4 regions of the Desulfosporosinus acidiphilus SJ4 genome follow, and region 1 is predicted to be linked to each of the others. Evidence: riboswitches for the same ligand, from Rfam matches in the RefSeq annotation. Region 1 holds a riboswitch; each other region holds the start of a gene.

Region 1 (5,336 bases):
TTATTGGAAAATGCAAATAGAGGAGAGTTTTCCATGAATGCTGAAATCAAGCATATCCATCATATTGGTCATGTCGTTAAAGATATGGGTGTCGCGTTGGAATTGTATCAAAAACTTGGTTTTGATTGTCTAATACCTGCATATCCAATGATGGCAGAAAATGAAGGCGAGAAACCTAAGCCACTTGGCATGGCGAACACACATATTACATTTTTGCGCAACTTCATAGAGATTGCTACTGTAGTAAAAGATGCAGGACTGATTCCCGAAAATGCTAACCTCGTTCCCATTCAGGTTCCACCAGCAGTGCTTCCTAAAGTTCTTGAGAATATCAAACGCACCATAGAAACTGTTTCCAAGTGTCTGGCTCGCTACGAAGGCACCCATATTCTTTGTTTTTTTACACCTGATGTAAACGCTTCGGCGGACAGGTTTGCGAAATGTAATATTGGACATAGCGGAGTCAACGCTGTCCAGCGCCTTGTTGAAACTACTGACGGCGTACAGATAATGCCTGTCAAAGTCTTGGAGATTGATGGAGAAGATGTACCTGAAGGTCGACTCGCCATTGCGGATCTTCCGCCATTAGAAATTTTACAGAAACAAGTCCAAATGGATCATCCGAACGGGGCGATTGAACTTGTTGAAGTTATCCTTTGTGTTACTGATCAAGAAATTGATAATTTTATCAATCGATATCAGCAATATCTAGGCCGCGCTGTGCAGGGAGATGGAGTTACACGTTTTATCGATTTAGAAAGTGCGCGAATAACAATTGTTTCCGAATCTCAGTTGTCCAATTTATTTCCAGGTGAAGTGGCACCGGCTTTGCCGGGATTTGTAGGATATGTTGTTAAAGTACGCGACATATCGGCTACCAGGAAATATATTGAAGGAAACGGATTCCCGGTGATGGAAACAACTAAGGATATTTTTGTACCATCTTCCTCTGCGCTTGGTACTGTCATAGTCTTTAGACAGATAGAGTAAACACAAAATTTTTACTTTAGTCAAAAATTAGTGGATGAATCGCCACTAGTAGAAAATTCACATTATGCCTATGAGCATGCCTCAAAAAATCAACTTTTAACGAATAAAAACGCACCGAGGTGCGTTTTTATATTTGTGGATTAAAAAAATGTCTTCCAATCTATTTATATTGATTTTTTATATGTCTCCGCAAAAACTTTCGCAAAATCACCGAGTTTGACTTTGCCGAGATGGTAATCCGTGGCGCGGAGGCTTGCGTAGAATTCGTCAGCGTTTTCTCCGGCACGATTCATTTGCACGAAGCGGTTGGCTGTGTCTTCATGGAAGCCGATTTTTCTCATATTTGTAGCAATGGCTTCGGCAGGGATTTTTTGGTATTTGGCTTCAATACCATTTTCAGCAAGAGCCTTGAGCCAATCGTTGCCAGTGCCCCAGTCGCTCACGACGAATTTCACGCTTTTTCCCGCTGGGGTGTTGGAAATCAGTGCGTAAACTACATCCGCAATATCAACGGGGCTAACCCAGCCGCGCATGATGTCAGCTGAAACTTGACTGAAGATGGTTTGCTGAGTTTTAAGGCTTTGCATGTCGGCAAAAAGGTTGTTAAAAAAGCCGACTGGGCGGATGTGAACAACGTTCACACCATCAAGTGAGTTGAGCGCGTCTTCTCCAAAATGGTAGCAATAAAGAATGCCGGCGTTGGGGTTGTCAGCGCCGATCGAGCTGAGGTTTACGACATTTTTAACGCCTGAGCTTTGCACGGCGGTCTTATAATTTTCAGAAAGCTCTATGGCGGCCTGCCACATGTCAGCGCCTGACATCGGGTTGATGCCTGAAATCATGAGGTAAACAACGTCGCTGCCTTGGAATGTTGTGGTGAGGAAGTCGACGTCGCGGTTTGAACCGACAGCAGCTTCGGCTCCGAGGGCATGGATAGCGGCGATTCGGTCTTGCGAGCTAGTAATGACGGTGACATCATGTCCGTCAGCGATCAGGCGTGGAAGATAGTTGCGATTGATATTGCCGAGTGAGCCCAGAACTGTAATTTTCATTGTGTTTTAACCTTCTTTTTGATAAAATAATGTCACAAACTGACATTGAAATCATTATACCTTTGCAGAATTTTGTTGTCAATAAAAAATGTCAGACACTGACAAATATGTGGTGCTATCAAATTTAAAAAATAGGAATGAGCAAAATGAAAAGTAAAGAGAAATTGCAGTTAGCAGCCGCACAATTATTTATGAAAAATGGCTATGAAAACACGACAGTGCAGGAGATTGCGAGTCTAGCAGGTGTGACGGAGCGAACATTTTTTCGGCAGTTTAAGGACAAATCGGACGTGCTTTTTGACTCGAGCAATACGTTGGGGCAACGGGTCGCGGCTTTTATCACTGACAATTTTGAGGTCGAGCGAAAGCCCCTGAAGCTTGCAGTTGGCGGTTTTGCGACGATTTCTGAGTTTTTTGATGGTTCGCGGGAGCGTGTATTGGCACGGAATCAAATTATTCAAAGCAACCCTGATTTGCAGGAACGTGAGCTGTTGAAAAGGCAGGTGCTAATTGAGTCTGTCATAAACGCTTTGTCTGTCAAATATGATATTGAACTGTCAGAGCTTGCCGCACGATTTTCGGTTGAAATATTTCACATCGCATTTAAAAAATGGATCAAAAGTGACGAGAAAAGCTTTGCCGAGCAAGTACTCGATGTTTATGCGCTGTATGAAAAACTAATCACCTCACCTGTTTCGCTTGGCTAACCTTCAAGAGGAAATAGCCGCTTTTGGAGATGGAGTTCGAGTGAGTAGATTACGAGGAAGGGATGAAAGCAACATTTTGAGCTTGTTGCTTGACATATTCTATATTCTCAAGTAATATTAGCTTAATTTAACAAGATTTTACAGGTGCCCAATGTGGGAGAATAGGGAACCGGGTGAAAGTCCCGGACGGACCCGCCACTGTAAAGGGGAGCTATTGTCATTACCACTCTGTAAGGAGGAAGGAGGCAAGGAGGCTATGAACCTAAGTCAGGAGACCTGCCTGTAAAATACTTAGTATCGACTTCGTGTCTAAGTCGATTTAGGTGAGGATGATGGAAAAATCCGCACTCATAATGAGTTGCGGGTTTTTTGTTTTTATTTTAAGTTACTAGTTTCGTGGGAGGAGGGGGCAGATGTTCCCATGGGAATTTCCTGAGGGAGATGTAGCTATAGGTCAGTCGCAGAAGTTCATAATGGGAGCATAACCAATGTATGTCAATTGAAAAAGCGTTTGCACAAAATGGACTTTAGTAAACCCGGATGGCCATGAAGTCTATTTATAACAAGATACACAAGGAGCTAGCAATTCTATAAAAACAAGAGGAAAACCAAGAGAAATTAAATTCATATAGGGAGGATAATGATGAGTTTGTTAACGAAAGCATTGGAAGGAATAATTACACCTGAAATGGATCAGGTGGCAGCCCAGGAGAACGTCTCACCGGAATTTATTAGGCAGGGAGTTGCCGCTGGCAGAATAGTAATCCCTTGTAATTTTCATCATAAGACTATTGTTCCTATAGGGATAGGAAATGGGCTGCGTACAAAGGTCAGTGCCAGTATCGGTCTTTACGGTAATAATGCTGTAATCGACGAAGAAGTTAAAAAGATCAAAACAGCGTTAACAGCAGGCACGGATGCTCTAATGGATTTAAGCGTTAGCGGTGATATCGACACGATGCGTAAAGAGACACTAAATTCTGCTTCCGTTCCAGTTGGTACACTGCCGGTTTATCAGGCAATCGCTGAAGCAGGAGAAAAGTACGGTTCGAGTGTGAAAATGGATGCCGAGGAAATGTTTGAGGTCATTGAACGTCATGCTGCCGATGGTGTTGACTTCTTAGCTTTACACTGTGCAACAACCATGGATGTTGTGGAACGAGCAAAGAAAGAAGGGCGTATTGACCCACTAGTAAGTTATGGAGGTGTTCACCTAATTGGTTGGATGATCGCCAATCAATGTGAAAATCCCCTTTACGAACAATATGATCGGGTATTGGAAATTGCCAGAAAATATAACGTTACCCTAAGCCTGGCAGACGGGATGAGGCCGGGTTGTCTGGCTGATTCTTTGGACGGAGCGCAGGTTCAGGAACTGGTAATCCTGGGAGAACTGGTCAGACGGGCTCGGGAAGGGGGGGTTCAAATCATGATTAAAGGACCTGGACATATGCCCCTTGATCATGTAAAGGCGACGGTTACTTTGCAAAAGAGCCTTTGTAAGGGGGCCCCATATTTTGTTTTCGGGCCTTTGCTTACGGATATTGCTGCCGGTTATGACCATATTAATGCTGCAATCGGGGGTGCCATCAGTGCCTGGGCCGGTGCGGAATTTCTCTGCTATGTAACTCCTGCTGAACATATTGGCGTTCCCAGTATTGATCAGGTACGGGAGGGAGTCATAGCTGCCCGTATCGCTGCACATGCCGGAGACCTGGCCAAAGGGATGAAAGAAGCCCATCAATGGGATTTAGAAATGTCTATGGCTCGGAAAAACCTGAACTGGAAAAGACAACTGGAATTGGCCCTTGATCCGCAGAGAGCAAAAGAGATCAGGAAAACACGAAATAGCGGCGAATCTTCAGCTTGTGCCATGTGTGGAAAGTATTGTGCTATGGAAATTGTCGCAAAGTATCTGAACACAACAAAACATAGCTGTTAAGAAGGGAAAGGTAGATAAGATGACCCAGGTTTTAAAAGCACGTTCAGGAATCATTACTGAGGAAATGGAGGCCGTGGCAGCTGATGAGAATCTTGATGTAGAGTTTATCCGGCAGGGAATCGCAGAAGGGAGAATAGTTATTCCCAGAAACAAAAAACGGAAGGAATTTAAATACTGTGGGATTGGGGAAGGTTTAAGGATTAAGGTTAATGCCTTGATCGGTACCTCGAGCGACCGTGATGACATGGAAATAGAAGCACGCAAGGTTGCGATTGCGGAAGAAGCCGGCTGCGACAGTTTTATGGACTTAAGTACGGGAAAAGATATAGATGGGATGAGGAAGCAGTCCTTGTCCCTAGCTCATGTAGCGGTAGGCAGCACGATGATTTACCAAGCAGGTATCGAAGCGATTGAAAAATACGGCAGTGTTGTCAACATGAGAGAAGAGGATATTTTTGAGGTCGTTGAACGACAAGCGGCTGAAGGTCTGGATTTTATGGCGATTCATTGTGCTCTGAATATGGACGTTATCAAAAGAATGCAGACAGTCGGGCGCGTAACCGACGTGGTCAGCCGGGGCGGAGCTTTTCTTACCGGATGGATGCTGCACAATCAGAAAGAAAATCCGCTGTATGAAAAATTCGA
Region 2 (5,336 bases), 1.0 Mb from region 1:
GAGTCGTCGAGACAATGACAGCACTTAAGAATAAGATTGTTTTGACGCGGCCATCCCAACGATGCATAGGGCTATCGGCAGCAGCGATTTTATCTATAACTGCTAATTCCATAGTTATTCCACCTCTTGGGTTTCTTCGTCATTAATTGGTTTGCCAAATAGCTTTTCCCAATGGTGACCGACAATTAAGCCCGCAAAAAAATTGGCAACGGAGAAAGCTCCAATCTGAGCATCTCCAGGCAATTCTGCAAAAGGATGATGTTCCCCTTGAGTTACCTTTGTGGCAAGATTGTTTTCTATCTCATCGGTTCCGGCCGCATCCATGTTATGGCTTGCCATGTATTTGCCGGCTCCAAAAATAAAAAGCAAGAGAACAAACATTATGGACAACATGACTTTAGTATAGGAATCGAACCATTTAATTTCTTGGTTTGATGTCTGTCCCTTACTGGTAACTGCCATTTGGTTTCACCTCCCGGCTTGTTTTAGGAAGAAGTTTAATCCCAGGCAGCAAATCAGGCCGGCGATTAACCATCACTTGAAGAACTGCTGCTGTAAAAACAGCCTCAGCTATAGCCAAAGGCAATTGAGTGGGACCATAACCCATAAAAAAGATCATCCACTGTTTAAGCAACGGTACATTACCATGTAGACTCAGGGCAAGTTCAAACGAACTTGTTAAGTAAGTCAATATGTCACCGACAAACCCTGCTGCCCCTGCAGCCAGCCAGAGAGGACTTCGTAAAGAACGCAAAAGTTTCCAAGTTATGTAGCCGGAAATACCTCCGACAATTCCCATTGAAAATGTGTTAGCACCAATGGTCGTGATACCACCATGACCCAAAAAAATAGCCTGAAAAAAGAGAACGATTGCGGAAATTACTGCGGTTGCCAGGGGACCCACAATAATTGCCGCCAGAGGCGTACCGCATGGATGGGAACAAGAACCTGTCACCGGCACTGGGAGGTGCATTGCCGAAATCACAAAGACTGCCACACCAGTCATAGCTAAAAAGGGCTTATAGGCTAAATTTTCTTTGGCCTTCTTATTAATTTCTTTTATTCCCGGGATAATAAATCCGGTAGTGACGGCGTACCATGAACCCCAGGCCAGGGGAGAGAGAATACCATCTTCAATATGCATCCCAAAACCTCCAATGTATAGAATTCAAAATTATTAACAAAATAAAAAAATCCTTCAACTACCGAAGGATTTATGTTCAACCAGTATTCAGCAAAATCGAGAACACAGTCATACACCTCCCTAACTTCCCGTAGGTAGCTTTATGCGGAAGAAGCAGGTCTCCTGGCTCAAGATCCACATTAACTCACGTCTTCCCAGCAAATCCAGTGACACATGTGAGTTAACTCCCTTTTACAGTGGCGGGCACCGCGTCAGCTTTTAACTGACTTCCCTTTTCAATGCTTTCCCTCAAGAAAGCATCACTTATTCCGTATTATTCAGTTTTTTATATTGTAACATAAAACCTATTCCTTTGCCTAGTTGACCTCTAAGAATTTTAAACGACGGCATTTTTCTTCATGAATTAACTTTAATGTCATAAGTAACACGGAATAATCAAGCTGAATACTCTAGATAGTAGGCTGTCTAAAAGTAGAATACTGGGGGTTAATGCGCTTGAAGGAAGGTAATGGTTTTGGGGGATAATCTAGAGATACCGAATTTTTTATGTCCAAATTGTGGACAGCTTAGTAAATCGAATCAATGGGCAACAATATCATGCAAAAAAAGAACAATCACGGTATCGTTCAATTTCAGGAACAAGCCTAAGAAATCTAAGAACCTTGTGTGCCCGATGTGTAAAAAAATCTGTAACTACCAAGATGTAATTGAGATAACGGCAATAAATTAAAGTGGAGCCAATGATTAACTGGCTCCACTTTAATTTATGAATCCACTGTCTTATATTCAATTATTCATTGAGGGGCGGATGATATGGTACGCTTGTAACCAGAATATTTTTATGCAGGAGAAGCAGTAGTTTCATTAATTGTCCGGTTTGATTATGCAAGAAGTTCTGCCATATTTTTGGCGGGACAAATTCTGGAATCACAAGGGTAACAGTGGAAAATTGAGGATCTTTTTCAAGCTCATCAACATAGTGTAATAAATCCTGGACTGTAGCCCTATAGGGTGATTCCACAATAACTAACTCGATTTGAATATTGCTTTTCTCCCAATGTCTTCGCAGTTTTTCCGCCCGTTCTTTGTCCGATGCAATGTGAATGGCCGATACTTGAGGACTCAGTTCATATCCATATTGCAGGGCCTTAAGGACGATTCTATTCAAGTCAAAAACGGGGACTACTATTTTACTTCGATATTCGGAAAGCTCAACGCTAGAACGTCGATTCCTAACCCTAGTGATTTCTTGATTAAAAGTTTCGATATCTTCCATAGTAGGCTTAATAAGCTTAATTTCTCTCTTATAAACATTTGACACCATGTTAAAGAATAGCATCAGTAAAGGAATAATAATAGCTACCAGCCAGGCTCCTTCGGTAAATTTTGTAATTAAAAATATCATAAACATTAAAAACGATACGATCCCGCCAAACAAGAATATTATTAAATCCGAATAGAATGTTTTAGGTTTTGTTTCAAGGCAATGTTTGGCCAGGCCGAAACCAGTCAAAGAAAAACTTATAAATACTCCAATAGCATATAAGGGCAACATGCTATGGGTATCTCCGCGAAACACAATAATTAAGATGAGACTTATAATGCTCAATGTCCAAATTCCGGCACTGTAAACCAGCCTGTCACCAAGATTTTTGAAATAGCGAGGGGCATATCCATCACGAGCCATCAGACTTAAAAGAATCGGTAAACCTACAAACGGTGTATTCGCGGCAATAACAAGAATAATTGCGATCCCTGCCATGAGAATATAGTACATAATCGTTTTGCCGAAAATTAACAAACCCAATTGATTAATAATTGTATTATCAGTGCTTGGTATAAGATGGTATTTACTTGCTAGGAATACTAAGCCAACAAGCCCGGCGGCTACGATGAATCCAAGTACGAATAAAGTATGAATAGCTCTTTTCTGAGATGGCGCTTTAAAAGCCGTTACACCATTGCTTACTGCTTCCGTGCCTGTTAGGGCAGTAGTACCCGCCGCCATAGCCTTCAAAAAGACAAACAGGGTTAAAGTTTGGGTATTTGCAGCAATAATTGCCTGAGTATGCATGGGAGTTACCCCAAACACAAAGACCTTAAATAAGCCATATCCAACAAGTGCGAAAATGCTAAGTATATACGTATAGACCGGTAAGGCAAATAAACGGGCAGACTCTTTCAGGCCGCGCAAGTTGACCACAGTCATAAACAATATGATCAGACAATCTGCAAGTACTTTGTGCGAGGTTACCCCAAACCAGCTAAAAACTCCAGTCAAATTCTCAACTGATGAACTAACACTAACGGCCACAGTAAGAATATAATCAACGCTTAGACTGGCCCCGGCCAGTAATCCCATTTTCTCTCCCAGATAAGCGTTAGCAACAGTATAAGATCCTCCGCCTTGAGCGTACTTTTGAATGGTACGTCGATAGAGCATTAAGATACTCATGAACAACAGTACAATAGCAATGGTAACCTTCATCGAAGCATTATACCCCGCTGTACCGGCTAAGATGAGTACGTAGAGAATTGCATCAGGAGCATATCCCTGTGACGATATAACGTCCGAACCAAATATAGGGATTCCTCCAAAGACACCCACTTTTTGGTGTTCCGCACTTTGGGTTTCGAGAGGGTAACCAAAAATTAATGTCCTTAATTTTAACCACATTAATTTACCATTGGCCGAAGCCATACTAACACACCCTTCTTTTGAAGATTCAATCCTATGGATTATGTTACTTAGAAATAAATTTCTTTACTCTTTGATACGTTACTCTTTACTCTTATACTTTGCGCATAAATACCTGACATCATACTCTCCCTCAACTTTCAATGAAATAGCGACTCTATGGTAATACATAGAACAAATTTTGACAACTAGTTTTAGATTACCAATGCCTTATTATAGCTTAAACTAGAATAAATAAAGTGTTAAGAATATCAGTTAAAGCATAAGGAAACCATAAAAACATCGTTAACAATAAATTTAATATTCTACAATTTTACCTCTATTAAAGACCCCTACATCAATTTTTAATGCAGCGAAGACGCCATACGGCGTCCCCTCCAAAGTTTCTATTTGTGAAAGATAATCTAAAAGACAATCCCCATAGCGATTAACAATAAGATAATAACAACAACGATTCCTATACCGGCCCCCCAGCCGAAACCGCCGCCACATTCTCCGCCTGCAGCTCCAAAAGCCATGACTATAATCCTCCTTTTTATTCTTTACCCAATCCTATTAATCATAATGGTAATTTCGCCCAGTACATTCTATGCATGCATTCGTCCATTGTCCACAGTCGGAGGACTTATATAGATAAAATCAATTAATTTGCTAACTCCGTGCAGTTCTGTTCTTATAAGCTAAAATGATACCCAATTATTATCAGAATAAGTCCAGATAAAATCACCCCAAATCCACTAATCCTTGGGTCAAATACTGCATGTTTTTTAAAATTGGCATAATAATTGGTTAGCTTCCGTTCTACTTGTAAGCTTTCGATATTAGCAAAAGATTGATATTGGCTTTCGTTTCCGCCAAGAATACGGCTGCCCGAGGCTTGACCAGTTATGCTTGACATGCCGCCTACTGCAACTATTACAATTCCAATCCAAAATAGATTTTCAAAAAAACCAAAACCGTAAAGTTTGCCAATGATTAATGCCAATACAGATGAAAGAAATATAGAACTAACCATATACAGTAAGGCTTTAAAGACTTTATTCTTCATCGATACCCCTCCTTATAAGACATTTATTCTACACTCCGAACCTTAATAATCTTTACAAATTAATATTTTTGTCTTACTTTCCTTCTCTGGCTCAGAAGGAGATTTGAGGCTTCTAGGAGAAAACTATTGAGACTTTATAAAATGTTAAGTCTTGTGAAATGAGGACAGGCAGGATGCGTTCAAGGAAGAAAGTTCGTGGGCTGAAAAGAAAATGTAAAGCAATGATCAGGAAGATTGAAAACTATACTTTTAATATTCCTCAGAAAAACAGCAGGGGGTATTGGCATTTACATTTACCGGTAGCGGAAAATTTTATCGACTCAACGGCAACTCCAGGCTCCGTCCGACGATTATATATTCAAAAACTTATAGAACGAATAGTATATCTCATTAATATTCGAGAGGATAATGGTACTTTCAGCCGAATTGTTGCTGCAATCAGCCTT
Region 3 (5,336 bases), 2.1 Mb from region 1:
AAGGGCCGGCGTCTTGCTCAAGCTGAGATGCCGCGAAGGCATTGGTTGCAAACATAAAAGTCAAGAGTAAAAAGGATGATAAGGTAAGAAGGATTTTCGAAATAGGTTTTCTTGGATAACTCATAAAACACGCTCCTCTAATTTATTGAGACGGCAATTATCAATGCAAAAGTCATGCCAAGTTGCGCTTAATATCAAATTATGATGTAATAGCACTATGATTATGGAGTTTTGTCGACTTGTATTGGCATTTTCGAGTATTCTATTCATACTAACTTGTAAAATATAGATCAATTAAAAGAAGAAAGTACAAAAAAGTGTGGGAGAAGACACAGTTTACTGCGCCTTTTCCCACAACAATCCTAAGTGCAGGTCTAAGGGGATGAAATAGTGCGACGGATATTAGTTGCCGATGATGAAGTAAATATGCGCTGGGTTTTAGAGCGAGCCTTAACAAAAGCAGGATATGATGTTGAAACTGTAGCAGATGGGCAATTAGCCATAGAACGGGCACTGTCGGAACGCCCGGATCTTGTTCTTGTTGATTTAAAGATGCCCAAGGCTGATGGGTTAAGTGTGCTGCGTACATTGAAAGAACATTATCCAGATTTATTATTTGTCATGATGACAGCGCACGGCAGTACGGAAATAGCGGTGGAGGCGATGAAGGCAGGGGCTCATGACTATCTAATGAAACCGTTTGAGATTGATGAACTACTCATCACTGTTGAGAAGGCCTTAGAAGTAGAAAGTCTGCGTGAGCAGGTGGACTACCTGAAGGGGGAGGTTCAGCCTAATCGCTGGCAATTGGTTGGAAACAGTGACAAAATGCAAACTTTAAAACTTCTTGTGGAGCGGGTTGCGCCAACACCGGCAACGGTTCTTATTCAAGGGGAGTCCGGTACAGGTAAAGAATTAGTTGCCCACGCTATTCATACCTTAAGCTCGCGGGCTAATGGCCCTTTTATCCGAGTCAATTGTGCGGCTTTGACTGAGACTTTATTAGAAAGTGAATTATTTGGACACGAGAAAGGTGCTTTTACCGGAGCCCATACACGCAGAATCGGACGTTTTGAATTAGCAGATGGCGGAACGCTTTTTCTCGATGAGATCGGTGAGCTGTCTTTTAATGTTCAAGCAAAGCTGTTGCGAGTACTTCAGGAACGGACATTTGAACGGGTCGGGGGTGAAAAAACCATTCAAGTTGATGTGAGGATCATTGCCGCCACGAATCGGGACTTGTTAAGAGAGGCTCAAGAAGGACGGTTTCGCGAAGATTTATATTATCGATTGAACGTCTTTCCAATATTCGTTCCTCCTCTGAGAGAACGCCGGGAGGATATCTCCGTCCTTGTTGAACATTTCTTAGACAAACTCAGTGCCTATGGGAAAAACAAGACTCTCGGACCGGGAGTTCTTGCTCAGCTCATGGCTTATACCTGGCCGGGAAATGCACGAGAACTCGAAAATGTCATTGAACGAATGGTTATTATTTCTCCTGGAGCTGCAATCGGTCTTGATGGGGTGCCAACCTTAAATACATCTAATCAATCAGAGAAGACCTTGGATCCCTTTATTCTTCCGCCGGAGGGTATATCCCTTGAAGAGATTGAAAAGTCCTTTATACGTCAAGCAATGGAACAAACGGATGGTAATCAAAGCCAGGCGGCCAAAAAGCTGGGACTTTCCCGTTACGCCTTTTTGTACCGTATGGAAAAATACGGGATAAGCCCACATTAGGACAGCTGATACCTGAGAGGAGTGCTTTTATTGCCAAGCTATAAACTCGATCTCAAAAATCGTCATCGAGTCTATTTTGATTTGCTGATCATTAGCATCGTAATTGTCATTTTAACGGTCATTCATTATACAACTTACCATTACACCATGAATTATCACATCATGTTACAATTTGCCTACTATCTCCCTGTGATTTATGCGGCTATGCGCTTTGGTTTAGCAGGAGGGATTTTATCAGGGTTATTGATAACCGTTCTGATTCTTCCGTTTATGACTTTTTTTCAAACCATGACAATGACTTCATCAGCTATGCTAACTCAATGGGTGGAAATTGGCCTAACTAATGGAATTGGTTGGTTAACTGGTTTTCTAATTGAACAGGAACGGAAAGCGACACGTAAGCATCAACTTGCACTTCAAATTCAGAAGGAGTTAGTAGAAAAGTTAAAACATGAAAGCCTAGAACGTGAACGCTTGCAAAGCGAGATCCGGCAAACTGAACGGTTAATCGCGCTTGGGCACCTGAGTGCCGGACTGGCTCATGAAATACGCAACCCACTGGGGATCATGAAAGTAAGTATTCAGCTCTTGGCTCAGGATAAGAGAGAAGATAGAGAGGTTTTAGAATATTGTCGTGTGCTTCAAGAAGAGTGTGAACGCTTAAATCGGTTAGTTAGTGAGTTCTTAAGTTTTGCCCGTCCTAAAGAATTGGTGCGTGGAAGGGTTAAGTTAGGAAAACTCTTGGCGGAGGGAGTTTCGTTAATTCAGCCTGCTCTGCGGCAGCACCAGATTGAATTATCTCAAACAGGAGGACAAGTTGATGATTACGAGGTTGAAGCAGACTCTGACCAGATTAAACAAGTCATTTTAAATATCTTACTTAATGCCATAGATGCCCAAGGAGAAGGCGGAAGGATTCTTCTGGAGGGTATTCAACCAAAAGACTTTGTAGGATTTGCCGTTAGCGATGAAGGGCAAGGAATTTCGCCCGATGTCTTGCCTTACATATATGACCCATTTTTTACAACAAAGGAGAAAGGAACCGGATTAGGCTTGTCGGTGGTACATCGTATCCTAGATCAACACGGCGGGAAGATATCCGTTTCAAATCGAAATGGGCGGGGAACAAGAGTTGAAATTTTGTTGCCTCGATGTGAGGAAGGACCCTGATTGAAATGTTCAGGGCGTCCCATAGCAAATCGTTCTGAAGTTTAAGGCCTCTTTAAATCTTGCATGTGTGAAAATATCACAATAAGTCGAAATAGCTCGACAACCTATTTTTCGTATGCTAAAATATGAGTAATTAAATATCGAGGGATAAGTAATCTTTTCCTGAGGGAAAGGATTGAAAAGGGAAGTCAGTTGAAGACTGACGCGGTGCCCGCCACTGTGAAGGGGAGTTAACTTACTTAATGTCACTAGGATAAAACTTGGGAAGACGTGAGTTGACAATGATCTTGAGCCAGGAGACCTGCTTATTCCGAAGTTTAAACTACCTACGGGATGTTAGGGAGGTGTATATCGGTGTCTTTAGTTGTTGATACTGGTTAGAACTCTTACGAACCCTTTCAGATAGTGAAAGGGTTTTTGTTATTTTATTTAAATTTTTATGGGGGTTTTAATAATGAGTAATATTTCCACCCAGAGGCATTTCGACGCGATTAAGTATGGATCAGCAATCTTAGCGATACTTATTACAGGGGTGTTGCTTCTCTCCACGGGTGTTTTTAAATATCCTCAACTTCTAGGCTTGGCCGTAATCTCCTATACCTTTGGACTAAGTCATGCTTTTGATGTAGATCATATCGCAGCGATTGATAATATGACCCGCACGTTGGTTCAAAGAAAGAGCAAAACAAAAGGTGTAGGCTTCTTCTTTTCCTGTGGACATTCAACTGTAGTTATTGTTATGGGCACATTAACTATTTTTGCCGTTAAGTGGGCGCAAAAAGCACTTCCGCAATTTCAAGCTGTCGGCGGGGTTGTGGCCACTTTAGTTTCTGGTTCTTTGCTGCTTATCCTAGCTCTTGTAAATTTGATGATATTAAAGGATATTGTAAAAACTTTTAATAGTATGGCGAGAGGTAAGTACATTTCAGAAAGTGTAGAACGGCCCGATAAAGGATTTATTAATCGTTCAATAAATCGGTTATTTAACCTTGTTAGTAAGAACTGGCAAATTTACCTAATAGGGCTTTTGTTTGGACTTGGATTTGATACGGCAACACAAATCGCGGTCCTGGCAACATCAGCCTCTGCCTCGGCGAGTGGTGTACCTTGGTTCGCTGTTTTATCTTTCCCTATTCTATTTACTGCTGGTATGAGTATGATGGATACCATGGACGGTTTCTTTATGTCGACCGCATATCAATGGGTACTTACTTCACCTTTGAGAAAAGTTTATTATAACCTAACTATCACGGGCCTTTCAATCTTGGCTGCAGGAGTTATCGGTATTATCGAAGTCGGCCGGGTGTTTGCCCAAGAAAGCGGGCTTAACAGTGGGTTTTGGCTCTGGCTACAAAACTTGGATTTTAACAAGATGGGTTTTATGCTTGCAGGAATGTTCATATTGGTTTGGTCTGTGTCATTGATCGGCTGGAAAGTGTTCCGACTTGGTGAAAAAGAAAGTAGTTTTGTATAAGATATTTTGTTTTCCCATTGTGTAATGTTTTTTCTATGAACCCCTAAAAATGCTTATTGATGATGACTGGTTAGACTAGGATAACCCAAGTTTTATGAAATTGAAGGAACAGTATGCAAATTGTGAAATAGATTCTTGGGACATTCAAAAGAGAAATCAATTCAAAGAGAAAAAACAATACTGCTTTAACGATTCTGAAAGAGAGATATGCCAAAGGCGAAATTTCTTCAGAAGAGTTTCAACAGATTTACAAGAATATTTTATAAGGGGAATCGTTCGAAAGCTGCAGTAACTAAATTATTGAGATCGTCGTTCACACAGAACCATATGATTCGGCAACCAGCATTGGCAACTGTTTCCAAAATATTGTCATAGTGTACTTTTTGGGGATCATAACTAATTACAGTTTGTTGGTTATGCACATGACAATCAGTAATTCCTTTCTTCGATAGCAGAATGTTTTGAATCTCTATTTCATTACAATAGCTAGTAACCAAAACAATTTCAGAGCTGATCATCCTAAAACCCCCATCAATATCATAAGATTCTCGGGAATAGAAACAAGGAATAGGAATAGTGACGCACTTTTAAATGTTGACGTTAGAAAATGATGCACGACAAAATTGCTCCAGTAATAATAATCCATAAAGTATCAATTTTCGTAAACCGCTGTACACCAAAGGCTCCTAGAGCAAGCCCTATCGTTGGTAAATCAACTAAGGAACTGCCGGTTAATTTAATGATGACAGCCCAAAGCGTTCCAATGAATGCAGCGACAATTCCGCCGATCGCCATTTTGAATAGTTCTATCTTACCCGCGCGGTTATAGAGATCGGAAATAATATTAACAACGGCAAAGGACGGAAAATACATATTCGCCATAGCTAGGGCAGCTCCGAAGACGCCAGCCACTTTATAGCCAATAAAGGCGGAAATCACGGTAACCGGACCC
Region 4 (5,336 bases), 940 kb from region 1:
AGAACCTGCCGTTCATCAAAGACATCCACATCCTCATCCACAACCACCACCATTTTCAGATTATGATCAACCGAAAAGGCCGTAAAAATTGCTTGCTGGGCTTGCCCCTCGGCAATCTTTTTCAGGGAAATATAGCAGTGAAATAAGCCACAGGCCGAAACCGGAGCATGGACATTCTTGACATTAGGAAGAGTTCTGTTCAGTGCATTTAAGACATCCCCTTCTCTTTGGACCGCAACAATGGTAATATGTTCAGAACTCATTCCCGGTGTTATGTCTTGAAAGAGAGGTTTCGTTCGGTATTGGATTGCCTTTACCCGGAAAACATTTTCCGTACTGCGATAACAAGCATAATTCGTAAATTCTGCAAATGGCCCTTCAGATTCCCGCTCTCCAGCGACAATTTCTCCCTCAATGACTATCTCAGCGAATGCAGGAACCATCAGATCGATTGTTTTGCAGCGGGCGACTTCCAACGGAGCACCGAATAATCCTCCCATCGCCGCATATTTTCCGAGATGATAAGGGACTAAGGCCATCGAACCCATCGATATGTTGGGATGAATGCCCAGAACTACCGCTGCTTCGAGAGATTTCCCCAGTTCTTCCGAACGACGGAAATACTCCCAAAGACGTTGACGGGAATGAAGACTTATCCCTAATTTATCCTTCCCTTTTAGCTGCATCCGATGATATCCGGCGGTTTCTACGCCTGTTTCCGGATCTTTGGCAATGACCAGGCCCGCAGTGATATAAGGGCCGGCATCAATTGGAAAGTGAGTTAAAATTGGCAATTTAAAAAGGTCTGCCTCGGAACCAATCAAGACATTCTCCCGGAAAGGTGCTTCATCGACCTCCACAGGGTCAATACGCTGATTAATACGTTTGGAATATTCTGCTGCCAGATCATGAGGTGCAACCTCCAGCGCCAAAGCCAGACGGTCACGAGGAGCCAGGACATTGGCAACCACAGAAATAGCATGACCTTTTATGTTATCAAAAATCGTTAACGGGCAGCGGCGGGCTTTCTCCAGTTCCATGATTAACGTACTTATTTCATACTTAGGGTCTATCTCCTCTTGAACGCGGATAACCTCCGACGGATTCTGAGATTTAACGCGTTCAATGAACCCTCTCAAATCCTGTTCCAACGAATATGCCTCCTTTAGTAGCTTTGGCCTATTTCCCATTGAAGATCTACTGCAAATTGCTTTTAGAGTAGTGCTGATTTCTGTAAAGAACCATAAACACTCTTCGTTAGGCTTCCTGCTACGATAGTTCCGACTAAAGCTGTCAGAGCAGAAGACAAAAGGGCAATTTTCCAATCAAGATGGATAACATAAATCAAGCCGATGGTAACACATAAGTTGCCAATAACATTACAGCCCAACATAGCTAGGAGGTGATGGCTTAATTTTGTCATCGATAACTTAAGAGCAATCAAAGAGTAAACAATGGAACCGATAGTATTGGCAAAAATGAAGAAAAAGGCTAAAGGGGAATAAGCTGTTGCCATGGCTACAATAGCTTCCACTAAACCTGCGATAATACCCGCCGGTTGTTTGTACATTAAAACGATAAGGCCTGTAAAAAATGCCCAACATGTACCATTAAGCAGTAAGAGAGTGGGATCTAAAATACCGTCGATCCGACCCGTTATCTGCTCCATGATCACAAATACAATCCCGATAATGACAGCTCCTACAAGTGCTTTGGTGTCAGTCCTGAACAATTTTTCTTTCACTTTATTTTCCTCCTAAATCATTAATTATGGTATTTATATTAATGGCAACAGCCTTGTTGTTATGCTGAGGCTTATTACCAAGAACATCGAGGCAATTAAGACAACATCGTGAGACTTCAAAGCTATATCGGATGAAAACGTTCGCTTTTTGCTCCGCCCGTAACCTCTTAACTCCATAGCTAAGGCTATTTCCGTTGAACGACGAACGGCACGATATAAAAAAGGCAGGAAGGTTGGAATAATTGCTTTCAGGTCATCCCAAACGCTATCCATTTTAAGGCCCCGGGTTCGCTGGCTGTCGATGATCGACTGATATTCTTCTTTCATAAGGGGTAAAAAACGGGCGCCCAGTCCCACCAGCATGGCAAAACGATAGGGAATTTTAAATTTCACAAGCATCAGGGTAAAGTCTTGAGCTGAGGCGGAGGTAAAGAACTGCAGACTGGTATAGAAAATCAGGGTCGCTTTCAGTATGCCGGTAATCGCCAGCGGCAGAGCATCACTGTAGATTTTCAAGATGCCCCATTGATAGATCAAAGTACCCTCCCGGCAAAACAGTAACTGAATAATCAAGATCTGAAGTCCCAAAAGCAAAAGGATGATTACCATAGCCTTAGAGTGTTTAAATGAACCACTTAGAATTAACGAGGACGTAATACACACCAGTAACGTAATTCCTAATTGAGCAGCAGTTTGACTGAGCAGTGCAAAGTAAATCATCAAAATATACCAGACAAGCTTAGTGCGGGGATCAAACTTCGGAAGTGCCCGTGTCATCATAACCCTCCTTGAAAGTAACACTGTTTGGGAAATCCAGACCAATCGCCTTCAGTTCCTCACGATGTCGCTCTATGTCTTTTGTCTCAATATCCAGCCTGATGCGATGCTTATATAGGGCAACTAAGCGGTTTGAATAGTCTTTGGCCATGGCCAGATCATGGGTAATCAACAGAATGGTTTTGCCGTTGTTCGATAAGTCGTAGAGTTTCTCCATAATCATGTAACCTTGGTTCTCATCCAGTCCGGAGGTAGGTTCATCAGCAATAATGAACTCCGGCTCTCCGGCAAGTATCGATGCTAATGCCAAAAGTTGACGCTGACCACGGCTTAGACGCTGGGGATGCATTTCCTTGTATTCCGCCAGTCCTACGAATTGCAAACATTCATCAATTTTCTGATTGAGAAAGTCATTTCGTTCACCTCTTAACTTTAAGGAAAAACCCACCTCTTCCTCCAATGTGCTTGCAAAGATCTGATGGTCTGGGTTTTGAAATAAAAATCCGACACGAGCCAAAATCTTTCTCAGGTTCCTCTTAGCGATTTTCTGATCAAACAAGTGAATTTCACCCTTGGCAGGCTTCAGCAAACCAATCAGTAATTTCGCCAAGGTTGATTTTCCTGAACCATTCAAACCGACAACTGACACAAAATCACCTTTAAAAACTTCTAAATTAATATCTTCACAACCCGGTAGTTGATTATTATATTGATAGGAAACATCACTGATTTTAGCTATGCTCTCCTTGGGTTTATTACTGTTAAGAAAGAAATGCCTGCCAGTTCTGAGCATTTTTTTTCGGTACTTGATTTGGTCCCAGTAATATTCCCTGGGCGAGTATTCCTTTATAATTTCACCGTCTTTAAGAATCAAAACTCTGTTAGCGTAGTTAAGCACTTCTTCAATTCGGTCCATAACTAAGACTATCGTAAGATTTTGGGTTTGATTTAACTCTCCAAGCCGCTTATAGATCTCCTGACGGCCTTGTGGGTCCAGTTCAGCAGTCGGTTGATCAAGAATTAAAATCGGAACTTTGAGTGCTAATACCCCTGCTAAAACAATGCGTTGGGCCTGACCACCTGAAAGAGACGAAGTTTGTCTCTTTTCGTAACCCCCCAAACCCACAAACTCCAGCGTGTTTTTAACAACCTGATCAATTTGGTCACAAGGAAGTTCTTGATTTTCGAGTCCGAAGGCAACGTTCTCGTAGACATTCAAACTAATAATCTGATTATTGGGTTCCTGCATCATGAATCCCATATAATCCGACATTCTATTGAGAGGCATTTCTTTAATGTCTTGTCCCATAATTGTTACCGTTCCGGATAATTCCGCGTTATGGTAATGAGGAATCGCACCCGTCATGACGTGCAATAATGCTGATTTTCCCGAGGCCACCCCCCCGGTAATGACAATGAAATCTCCTTGATTAATTTCCAAATTAATGTTTTTAAGGACCAGACTCTCATTATTCGGAAACTTGAGTTTATCAATTTTAATTTTTGCTATGACATTCATGGCAATCTCCTGTAATTTTGAACTAAGATCTGATAGTACAAAAAAGTTCCAGCTTAATAAGCTAGAACTTTACCATTGTCCTCTTTGCATAATTCTATAGGCAGGTCTTCTGACTTATAGACTCCAAGGTACGCCTTCCCAGTCTCCCAGTGGCATATGTACATTTTCATCGTCTAATTACAGTGGTGGGTCCGTACCGAATTTTCATCGGTTTCCCTATTCTCCCTGTATTGGGGCACCTATAAAATCGTATTTAACTGTGCGTAGTCGGCATTTCTGTGGTTTATGATTAAAAGTCTCCTGTACTTACACCTGCTGATTCGAAGGTGGCCATTTCATCGGCGATCTTGAGAGCAGCTTCAACCATCGGAAACATGAGAGCAGCTCCTGTACCTTCACCTAATCTCATGTTAAAATCAAGCCTCGGTTTGAGGCCAAGTTGCTTGAGGGCTATCCGGTGACCTTGTTCTTCTGAATTGTGGGAAGAAATCATATAGAGAGCTGAGAGAGGAGCAATCTGAGCTGCTGTAAGTGCGGCAGCAGTTGAGATAATACCGTCGAGAATAATGGGTACATGCTGGTAGGCCGCTTCCAGGATTGCACCTGCCAGTGCAGCAATTTCCAATCCACCGATTTTGGCAAGGGTATCGAGAGGGTCAGCAAGGTCAGGCTCATTTACCCGAATCGCCAGCTTGATTACATCTTGTTTATGCTTTAAGGCGTCATCCTTTAATCCAGTGCCGCGCCCTGTAACTTCCTCAACCGTATGGCCTGTAAAAGCTGAAATTAAAGCAGCGCTGGGAGTTGTATTGCCGATACCAACTTCACCTGTTGCCAATAAATTGATTCCAGAGTCAATTGCCTCTGCAGCAACTTTTGCACCGGTGAGAAGAGCGAGAAGAGCCTCTTGCTTTGTCATTGCCGGGCCATGGGCTATATTTCCTGTTCCGTTTTTGACACGGTTGGCCATAAGTTCAGGGGGATCTAAGGGTAAGGCAATGCCTATGTCGGTACAGATAACTTTAGCTCCGCTATTTCGAGCAAGGACATTGATACCTGCCTCGCCATTTAAGTAAGAATAGAACATTTGTGCAGTAATTTCTTGAGGGGCAGCACTGACTCCTTCAGCTACAACTCCATGATCTCCGGCCATAAGAAGTACTGCTTTTCCCTTGATTTCCGGTTGAGAAGTGCGTTGGATTCCTGCAAGTTGTTGGGAAATATCCTCCAAGACACCTAAACTCCTAAGAGGCTTTATCTTAGCATCCAGTCGTTTTTGCATGCCTGAGATAGACT

The links. A riboswitch is a leader RNA that binds a small molecule or an ion and turns the genes downstream of it on or off. The one in region 1 is predicted to bind cobalamin.
Region 2: it holds a riboswitch for cobalamin, as region 1 does, so the genes downstream of both, DESACI_RS07290 (energy-coupling factor ABC transporter permease) here and thiC (phosphomethylpyrimidine synthase ThiC) in region 1, are expected to answer to the same signal.
Region 3: it holds a riboswitch for cobalamin, as region 1 does, so the genes downstream of both, DESACI_RS02745 (HoxN/HupN/NixA family nickel/cobalt transporter) here and thiC (phosphomethylpyrimidine synthase ThiC) in region 1, are expected to answer to the same signal.
Region 4: it holds a riboswitch for cobalamin, as region 1 does, so the genes downstream of both, DESACI_RS16255 (ABC transporter ATP-binding protein) here and thiC (phosphomethylpyrimidine synthase ThiC) in region 1, are expected to answer to the same signal.

The regions. Positions count from the first base shown of each region.
Region 1 covers NC_018068.1:2,613,976-2,619,311, forward strand. Annotated here, with positions in the region: gene DESACI_RS11935 (VOC family protein) at 34-990, shown strand; gene DESACI_RS11940 (NAD(P)H-binding protein) at 1,155-2,042, opposite strand; gene DESACI_RS11945 (TetR/AcrR family transcriptional regulator) at 2,189-2,749, shown strand; cobalamin riboswitch at 2,875-3,047, shown strand; gene thiC (phosphomethylpyrimidine synthase ThiC) at 3,393-4,691, shown strand; gene bzaB (B12 lower ligand biosynthesis ThiC-like protein BzaB) at 4,711-5,336, shown strand, end outside.
Region 2 covers NC_018068.1:1,581,550-1,586,885, reverse strand. Annotated here, with positions in the region: gene cbiQ (cobalt ECF transporter T component CbiQ) at 1-112, opposite strand, end outside; gene DESACI_RS07295 (hypothetical protein) at 115-462, opposite strand; gene DESACI_RS07290 (energy-coupling factor ABC transporter permease) at 446-1,144, opposite strand; cobalamin riboswitch at 1,280-1,466, opposite strand; gene DESACI_RS07285 (APC family permease) at 1,935-3,845, opposite strand; gene DESACI_RS07275 (hypothetical protein) at 4,516-4,890, opposite strand; gene DESACI_RS07270 (DUF3916 domain-containing protein) at 5,064-5,336, shown strand, end outside.
Region 3 covers NC_018068.1:559,228-564,563, forward strand. Annotated here, with positions in the region: gene DESACI_RS02730 (hypothetical protein) at 1-124, opposite strand, end outside; gene DESACI_RS02735 (sigma-54-dependent transcriptional regulator) at 391-1,740, shown strand; gene DESACI_RS02740 (two-component system sensor histidine kinase NtrB) at 1,771-2,910, shown strand; cobalamin riboswitch at 3,043-3,233, shown strand; gene DESACI_RS02745 (HoxN/HupN/NixA family nickel/cobalt transporter) at 3,365-4,384, shown strand; gene DESACI_RS25710 (SHOCT domain-containing protein) at 4,576-4,650, shown strand; gene DESACI_RS02750 (hypothetical protein) at 4,645-4,902, opposite strand; gene chrA (chromate efflux transporter) at 4,985-5,336, opposite strand, start outside.
Region 4 covers NC_018068.1:3,551,468-3,556,803, forward strand. Annotated here, with positions in the region: gene DESACI_RS16240 (UbiD family decarboxylase) at 1-1,151, opposite strand, end outside; gene DESACI_RS16245 (hypothetical protein) at 1,214-1,744, opposite strand; gene DESACI_RS16250 (energy-coupling factor transporter transmembrane component T family protein) at 1,778-2,524, opposite strand; gene DESACI_RS16255 (ABC transporter ATP-binding protein) at 2,496-4,040, opposite strand; cobalamin riboswitch at 4,123-4,298, opposite strand; gene cobT (nicotinate-nucleotide--dimethylbenzimidazole phosphoribosyltransferase) at 4,330-5,336, opposite strand, start outside.